2 regions of the Gordonia alkaliphila genome follow, and region 1 is predicted to be linked to the other one. Evidence: riboswitches for the same ligand, from Rfam matches in the RefSeq annotation. Region 1 holds a riboswitch; the other holds the start of a gene.
The links. A riboswitch is a leader RNA that binds a small molecule or an ion and turns the genes downstream of it on or off. The one in region 1 is predicted to bind thiamine pyrophosphate.

Region 1 (4,406 bases):
CACCCAGGCCGGCCCGAGGCGGTGCAGTGCCCGCGCCGCCGCCTCCTGGGAGGCCTCGTCGACCACGTCGATGCCGGTGATCAGCCGCACCTCGTCGAGATTGGGGGTCACCAGGGTGGCGCGCGGGAAGAGTCGGTCGACGAGGGCGGACAGCGCCGAGTCGGCCAGCAGGGGGTCGCCGTGCATGGAGGCCGCGACCGGGTCCACCACCAGCGGCGTGGCCGGCGCGGCGCGTCCGATGCCTGCAGCGGCGAAGGCTTCGTCGATCGCGGTGATGATCGGCGCGGAGGCCAGCATGCCGGTCTTGACCGCGGCCACCCCGATGTCGGCGGTCACCGCCGCGATCTGGGCGGCGACCACCTCCGGATCGATGCCCGCGAAACCGCTCACGCCCAGTGAGTTCTGCACGGTCACCGCGGTGACCGCGACGCAGCCGTGCACCCCGGTGAGGGCGAAGGTGCGCAGGTCGGCCTGGATCCCGGCGCCGCCGCCGGAATCGGAGCCGGCGACCGTCAGCACCCGCCGCGGCGTCTGCCCCGGCGGCGGTGGCGGCAGTACGGGGATCTCGGGACTCGCTGGGTTCGCGGGGATCACGGGGCCTCCAGGGTGAGATCGACGGCGGCCGCGCGCACGTCCGCGGAGATCCGCATGGAGCAGAACTTGGGCCCGCACATGGAACAGAAGTGCGCGGTCTTGGCCGGTTCGGCCGGCAGCGTCTCGTCGTGGAACTCGCGGGCGGTGTCCGGATCGAGGGACAGGTTGAACTGGTCGGTCCAGCGGAACTCGAAGCGAGCCTTCGACAGCGCGTCGTCGCGCTGCTGAGCGCGCGGATGGCCCTTCGCGAGGTCGGCGGCGTGCGCGGCGATCTTATAGGCGATCACGCCGGTCTTGACGTCGTCCCGGTTCGGCAGCCCGAGGTGCTCCTTGGGCGTGACGTAACACAGCATCGCGGTGCCGGCCTGGGCGATCATCGCGGCGCCGATGGCCGACGTGATGTGGTCGTAGGCGGGCGCGATGTCGGTGGCCAGCGGGCCGAGCGTGTAGAACGGCGCCTCGTCGCACAGTTCCTCTTCCAAGCGCACGTTCTCCACGATCTTGTGCATCGGCACGTGGCCGGGGCCCTCGATCATCACCTGCACGCCGTGGCTCTTGGCGATCGCGGTGAGCTCCCCGAGGGTGCGCAGCTCGGCGAACTGGGCGGCGTCGTTGGCGTCGGCGATGGACCCGGGGCGCAGGCCGTCGCCGAGGGAGAAGGTGATGTCGTAGCGCGCGAAGATCTCGCACAGCTCGGCGAAGTGCGTGTACAGGAACGACTCGGTGCGGTGGGCCATGCACCAGGACGCCATGATGGCGCCGCCGCGGGACACGATGCCGGTGACGCGCCGGGCGGTCAGCGGGATGTGCGCGCGCAGCACCCCGGCGTGCACGGTCATGTAGTCGACGCCCTGCTCGGCCTGCTCGATCACCGTGTCGCGGTAGAGCTCCCAGGTCAGCGCGGTGGGGTCGCCGCCCACCTTCTCCAGGGCCTGGTAGATCGGGACGGTGCCGACCGGCACCGGCGAGTTCCGCACGATCCATTCGCGGGTCAGGTGGATGTCCTTGCCGGTGGACAGATCCATGATGGTGTCGGCGCCCCAGCGGGTGGCCCACACCATCTTCTCCACCTCCTCGGCGATCGACGAGGTGACCGCGGAGTTGCCGATGTTGGCGTTGATCTTCACGCCGAAGGCCTTGCCGATGATCATCGGCTCGGACTCGGGGTGGCAGCGGTTGGCGGGGATCACCGCGCGACCGGCGGCTACCTCGCTGCGCACCAGCTCCACGTCGCAGCCCTCCCGGACGGCGACGAACGCCATCTCGTCGGTGATCACGCCGGCCCGCGCCCATGCGAGCTGGGTGGCGGCGCCGTCGACGGGATCGGGTCGACGCCAGGTCTGGCGGGTCGGCGGCAGTCCGGCGTGCAGGTCGAGGTCCGCGTTCTCGTCGGTGTACGGACCGGAGGTGTCGTACAGGTCGAGGTGCTCGCCGTTGGTCAGGTGGACGCGGCGCTGCGGGATGCGCAGGCCGTGGTGTTCGAGGTAGTGCTTGGTGCTGCCTTCGATGGGGCCGCGGGTGACCCCGATGGACGCGGGTGCGGTGGATTCCGCCGAGAAATCGGCATCGACTGAGGTACTCAAGAGAAACTCCCTACGCCGGCATTACCCGGACAGGTTCGTACGGTCGGCGACCGCCTGTCGCCCTCTCAGCCCTCGGTATCGCGAGAGCCCCCGTGTGTGCAGTTGTGGCGCTGAGCTTACGCGTACGGCTTGCCGACCTTCCAGTAGGCCATCGCTTTCACGCCCTTGCGGCCCAGCCGGTAGTCGTTCCGCAGGATCCCGGTCACCGCGCGGGTGCTCTTGCTGTCCAACGCCACCCACCCCCGCTGACCTGCGGCGTCGAAGGCGCCGGCGCGGACGGTCTCGACCAGTGTGCCGCCGTCGTGCTCGCGCGCGATCCAGTCGATGCGGTCGACGGGACGCAGGTGCACCGGCAGGTCGCGGTCGCTCGGATGCTGGTACTCCAACCAGATGTGCGCGGGCGCCGGATCGCCGGCGGCGGTCAGCGCGTCGAGCAGCGAATTGACCGCGGGCAGAGAGGCGGTGTCGGCGGCGATCAGCCACCCCGAGGGCGCGGGCTCGCCGATCGCGAAGTCGCTGCCCATGACGGTCACCGACAGGGTGTCGCCGGGATGCGCGGTGCGGGCCCAGTCGGCGGCCGTGCCGTCGTGCAGGGCGAACTCGATGTCGAAGGTATCGTTGGCCGGATCCGGGTCCACCAGGGTGTACCCGCGCTGGTGCAGCGAGCCGTTCGACGAGAACCAGGCGCGCACCCACATCGTCGGGTGCACGGGAATCCGGGCCAGGAGTCCGCCGCCGGTGAAACTCAATCGCAGATAGTGGTCGGTGACCACCTCGGTGCCGGTCACCGTGATCTCGAAATCGTCGGCACCCATCAGCTTCATGACGGCACCCTGCCAGCCGCGGCCCTTGGTCTCGGTGGGCATGTATGCACTCCCTCGTCGAACTAACGAGGTAAGCCTAAGCTAAGTGCGTGAACTACGCGACCGCCGCCGCGCCGGGGTGGGAGTGGAGGTAGTGGCGAGTGAAGCTGCAGATCGGACGTACGCGCAGGCCGTTTGCGCGCATGAACGCCATGGCCCCGTCGGTCAGTCGGGTCGCCAGGCCGTGGCCGCTGTACTCGTCGTAGAGCACCGTGTGCAGGATGGTGGCGGTGGGTGGCGTGGTTTCGTCGTCGACCGCATAGCTCAGCACGCCGACCAGGTCGCCTGCCACCCAGAGCTCGAATCGGTCGCGGATCGGGTTGTGCACCACCTCGGAGATCTGCTGCAAGATGGCGCGCGCCGATTGCGGCGGCTTAACGCGGCGATGCCTCCGGTGCATGACTTCCTCCTGTGATATCTCTCACATCAGGTATAGCTCGCCACTGCAGACATCTCAAGTAACGCCCGTCACAACCGAGTCACGAGTCGGAAAAGCCAAGGTTAGACTCACCTAACTTGCGTCCGGGTGGGCGTCGGACAGTCGGAGAGCGTGGGAGAACGGTATGGAGACGGAAGAACGGTACGGCGAGTACGGGGACGACGCGTACGAGGGCGGCCGGGACGGCAGCGACGGGACCGGGGGCGACGGGACCGGCGGTGGCGAGGCCTACGGTGCGCCGGAGCGGCGCGGCCGCGGCGTCGATTGGCCGACGGTGCTGGCGGCCGGTGGCGTCTCGGCGATCATCTCGGTGCTCGTGCTGGCCATCGGTCTGGTCGGGCTGCTGCTCAGTGACGTCGGCGCCCGCAGCGAGGTCGCAGCCACGCCGCCGACGGTAGTCAACCTCGGCGCGGCCACCGCACCCGTGGCGGCCGCGCCGCCCGCAGCTGCCGCCCCGACCGGCGCGGAGTCCGAGGCGCCCGCCGTCGAGGGTGACGCGCCCGCCGCCCCGAATCCAGACACCTCGGCGACCGACGCGCAGGTTCCGGCTGCGTCCACCCCGGCGACCGCCCAGCCGGCCGCCGGTCCGACCGCGCCGACGCTCGGCGGGTTCCAGTCGGACCTGGCGGTGCTGAGCAGCGGCGCCTCGAGGGCGGAGAAGGGTAAGCGACTCGAGGGCGGCACCGCGGCCGTGACGCCGATCGAGAGCCTGTTCCGGCTGGCTGAGCAGTTCCGCGCCACGGGCCTCCGGTACTCGCTGATGGGGCCCGTGAAGCAGAGCGGCGAGACCGCCACCGCGCAGTTCAAGCTGACCTCGCCCGGCTACGCGCCGACCTACTCCACGCTGCGCTGGGTGTGGAAGGACGGCCGGTGGAAGCTGACCAACAAGTCGGTCTGCGAGCTGGCCGCCTACGCGCAGATCCCCTG
Region 2 (4,406 bases), on a different contig from region 1:
GCGACATGGCGCGGGCCATCGTCACCGGGTCGTGGGCCCGGGTCACGGCGGTCGCGAGAAGCACTGCGTCGCAACCCAATTCCATCGCGAGCGCGGCATCGCTGGCCGTGCCGATCCCGGCGTCGAGCACCACCGGGACGCCCGCTCGGGCCACGATCATCTCGATGTTGTGCGGGTTCGAGATGCCCAGGCCGGTACCGATCGGCGAGCCGAGCGGCATCACCGCGGCCACCCCGGTGTCCTCGAGCTTGCGGGCCAGCACCGGGTCGTCGTTGGTGTAGGCCAGCACGGAGAACCCGTCGGCCACCATGGCGGCGGCGGCGTCGACCAGTTCCAGGGGATCCGGCAGCAGCGTGTGGTCGTCGGCCACCACCTCGAGTTTGATCAGGTCGGTGCCGGTGGCTTCCCGCGCCAGCTGCGCCACCAGCAGGGCCTCGGCCGCCGTGTGACACCCGGCCGTGTTCGGCAGCACCTGAATCTGCAAGCGCCGCAACAGATCCAGCAGCCCGGTGCCGGATCCGGGGCTGACCCGACGCATGGCGACCGTGGTCAGTTCAGTGCCCGACGCCGCCAACGCCTCCTCCAGAACGGCCAGGTTGGGCGCCCCGCCGGTGCCCATGATGAGCCGGGAGGACAGGGTGCGGCCGGCGATCACCAGCGGATCGTCAGCCACCCTGCACCGCCGTCAGGATGTCGACCACCGCGTACGGCGCGATCGGCTCGGACCACCGCGACTGCGGTCGCACCACGCCGTCGATCGCCACCGCGACCCCGGTGTCCGGCAGGTCGAGATGGGCCAGCAGACCGGTGACGTCGAACGCCGACGGCAACGTCACGACGTCCCCGTTCACCGTCAGCTCCACCGGCTCGGACACGTTCGGATTCGGCACGCTCATCGTGCACTCCTCTCCTCTCGGCGGGCCCGGGCTCGTTCTCCGTGAGCTCCGGCGCCCAGCAGTTCCAGCACGCGCCGGGATGTCCCCGGCGCCAACGCGATGCCGTTCCGGCCGTGGCCGGCGGCCACCAGCAGCCGCTCGTCGATCCGGCGGACGATCGGCAGGCCGTCCGCCGACATCGGCCGGATCCCCGCGGCGGCCTCGGTCAGTTCGTAGGTCCGCAGTCCGGGGAACACCTCGCAGGCATCGGCCAGCAGATCGGCGACGCCACCGGCCTGCGGGCTGCGGTCGTCGACGTCGAGCGCCTCGTATTGCGTGGCGCCCACGACGACGCCGTCGGCACGCGGCACCAGGTAGACGTTGCGGGTGCGCCAGCGGGCGCGCACCACCTGCCGCGGCGGCGCGACCGACCACGTCGTCCGGCGCAGTCGCAGGATCTCGCCCTTCTCGCCGCGCAGTCCGTCGAGTCCGCCCGGCAGCACCGCGCCGGAGTCCAGCCCGGAGGCCACCAGGATCTGGTCCGCCGGAAGGGCCACCGGATCGGTGACGTGCTGATCGATCAGTTCCGCGCCGGCACTCGTCAGCGCCGCGCGCAGCGCCCGGAGCAGCCGCCGGTTGTCCACCGCACCCTCCCCCACCAGGCGATACCCGCCGACCGCCGGCCGCGTCAGTCCGGGCTCGAGGCCGCGAAGTCCTGTGCCGGACAGTTCCTCGATCGCCGCCCCCGCCACACCGCGCGCGCCGGCCACGGCCTCGTCGAGGTACGCGCGGTCGGCGACGTCCGCGGCCACCAGCAGGGTGTCGTCGGCCACCGACACCTCGGGGTCGTCGAGCCGTCGCAACAGCGCCGGCCAGTGCGCCACCGACGCCGCCGACGCCGCGAGCAGCGGCTCCTCGCCCGGTCGCGCCTCGCCGAGACAGCCGAGCATGCCGCCGGCCACCTGCGCGGCCCGGCGCTGCGGACCGGCGTCGTACACCTGGACGCGCCAGCCGTCGTCGACCGCGGCCAAGGCGCAGACCAACCCGACGGCACCGCCGCCGACCACCGCCAACAGCGGTGCTGCACTGAACTTTTCAAGCACGTGAGGACCTTCCTTCGCCGGCATTATCCGGATCAGGTGCGACGGTCCGCGGCGGCGATTCCGCGATCTCAGCCCGGCGGTCCTCCGGGCACCCGTGTCGTTTCTGTGTGCCAGCTAGCCTACCGTTGGCGCCATGAACCTCCGTCGCCGCTTGGCCGATGCGCGCCTCTACCTGTGCACCGACGCTCGCCGGGAACGCGGCGACCTCACCGAATTCGTCGCGGCGGCCCTGGCCGGCGGCGTCGACATCGTGCAACTGCGCGACAAGGGATCGCCGGGCGCCCAGCAGTTCGGCACACTCGAAGCCGCGCAGGAACTGGAATTGCTCGCTGCGCTGCGCGAGCTGACCCGTGCGGCCGGTGCGCTACTGGCCGTCAACGATCGCGCCGACATCGCCGCCGCCGCCGAGGCCGACGTCTTGCACCTGGGCCAGGGCGATCTGCCGCCGACCACCGCGCGAGGCATCGTCGGCGCCGACATGATCATCGGTCGCTCCACGCACGACGAGGAGCAGATGCGAGCCGCGGTGGCCGACGACGCAGTCGACTACTTCTGCACCGGCCCCTGCTGGTCCACGCCCACCAAACCCGGGCGCACCGCCACCGGCCTCGACCTGGTGCGCGCGACCGCCGCCACCGGCACCGACAAGCCGTGGTTCGCCATCGGCGGCATCGATCTGGCGCGTGTCCCGGAGACCGCTGCGGCCGGCGCCTCCCGCATCGTGGTGGTCCGTGCGCTCACCGCTGCGGCGGATCCGACCGCTGCGGCCCGTGCCTTGCGCGCCGCCCGGTAGTCGCCGAGCGGCGGCCCTACTCGGTTGCAGAACCGTCGGATCCGGGTAGGCTGAACGGCATCATGTCGTGGCACAAGCTTCTCGTAACCCGCCGCAGCGGGGTCTGATTCGACCGACCCCCCGCTGCGGGTCGTCGTGCTTTCCACCATCTTTCGTCGGTCATCTCCCTGTCGACTGAAATGAATCGTCACGATGCCCATAATTCTGAACGCTCGTCAAAGCTGTACTCGTGAACACCACGACAGCTCACCGAGGACCCACAACTTCCGTCCCCGCCCGCCGCGCTGGTTTCCCGCGGGGGCCGCGCGCATGAGCGCCGAGCGCTTCGCGAGCGCCTTCGCCCCGTCCGGCTCGATCACCTTGCAGCACTTGCAGATTCACACCGAGGTCGGTGACACCGTCCGCTGCCGGGCCACCCTGATCGTCGACCAGCGGGAACTGCACCTGGAGACCAGCGCCCACGGCACGATCGGCGCGATGAGCGAGATGCTCTACGGCCTGGGCCTGGGCGTCGAGATCGTCGGGCTGTACCACCAGAACGACGGCGCCGAGGTCACCGCGTATCTGCAGTGCCTGCGCGACGGCGAACGCTGCTGGTCGTACGGTCGCGCCGCCACCGGCGACGAGGCCACCGTCCACGCCCTGATCGCCGCGGCCAATCAGCTCACCGGCCGCCTGCAGGCCGCCTGACCCGCAGACGTTTGCCCCGCCGCGTCAGCGCAATCGTTTACCCCGCCGCGTCAGCGCAATCGTTTACGCAGCGTCGGCCAGGCGTGACCGAAGCCGGGGTGCAGCGGCAGGTGTTCGACGTCCGTCTCGTCCACCCACCGCAATTCCGCGGACTCGCCGTTGGCGACGGTGGCGATCGGTTCGGCGACCCGGGCCAGCACGGTGGTGTAGGTCCAGCCGCTGACCGCCTCGTGGGTCACCTCGGTCTCGAGCACCTCGATCGCGGACTCGTCGATCCCGGCTTCCTCATGGGCTTCCCGGACCGCGGCGTCCACCGCCGACTCGTGCGAGTCCCGGGCGCCGCCCGGCAGACCCCAGGTGCCGCCCTGGTGCGACCAAACCGCGCGATGCTGCAGCAGCACGCCGAGTCCACCGTCGGGCAGGCGGGTACACAGCAGCAACCCCGCCGCTCCGTGCCGACCCCAGTACCGAGCACCGTCGGGGTCGAACACCCAACCGTCGCCATCTCCGCGCACGCGCCGACCTCTCTTTCCAGACCCACCGTACCGGGTGCCGCAGTGACACAGGCCGTTCGCCGACTAGGGTTGTGACACGACAGAAAGGCACCCATTCGTGAGCGGCCAAGACACGTCAGTACGCAGTGCGCTGACGCATGCCGGTCGCCGGGTGTTGCCGGAGAGCACGCAGGCCAATCCGCGCCTGCGGCAGGTGATCGCCGACCGCCGCGAAATCGCTGCGATGACCCGCGATCGGGTGAGCTCGCCGATCACCGCGTTCAAGTTCTACGCCTTGACCACCCCGGGGAAGCTCGGCGTGATCATGTTCGCGATGGTCCTCGCGTGCGCCCTCACCGGTTTCTACGCGTCGTCGAACCTGAACCAGCGCAGCGCGACGATGGAATCGCTGATCGAAAGCAGCGAGCCGCTCGCCGAGGCGGCGGAGGTG

Region 2: linked by a shared signal. The riboswitch ahead of ABD989_RS14635 (FAD-dependent oxidoreductase) and the one ahead of thiC (phosphomethylpyrimidine synthase ThiC) in region 1 are both predicted to bind thiamine pyrophosphate.

The regions. Positions count from the first base shown of each region.
Region 1 covers NZ_BAABIE010000015.1:58,347-62,752, reverse strand. The annotation lists gene thiD (bifunctional hydroxymethylpyrimidine kinase/phosphomethylpyrimidine kinase) at 1-594, opposite strand, end outside; gene thiC (phosphomethylpyrimidine synthase ThiC) at 591-2,177, opposite strand; TPP riboswitch at 2,168-2,281, opposite strand; gene ABD989_RS14965 (siderophore-interacting protein) at 2,294-3,043, opposite strand; gene ABD989_RS14960 (GNAT family N-acetyltransferase) at 3,096-3,440, opposite strand; gene ABD989_RS14955 (MTB12 C-terminal domain-containing protein) at 3,604-4,406, shown strand, end outside.
Region 2 covers NZ_BAABIE010000014.1:87,811-92,216, forward strand. The annotation lists gene thiG (thiazole synthase) at 1-673, opposite strand, end outside; gene thiS (sulfur carrier protein ThiS) at 666-896, opposite strand; gene ABD989_RS14635 (FAD-dependent oxidoreductase) at 893-1,978, opposite strand; TPP riboswitch at 1,970-2,084, opposite strand; gene thiE (thiamine phosphate synthase) at 2,112-2,771, shown strand; gene ABD989_RS14645 (2-isopropylmalate synthase) at 3,081-3,461, shown strand; gene ABD989_RS14650 (NUDIX hydrolase) at 3,512-3,976, opposite strand; gene ABD989_RS14655 (hypothetical protein) at 4,074-4,406, shown strand, end outside.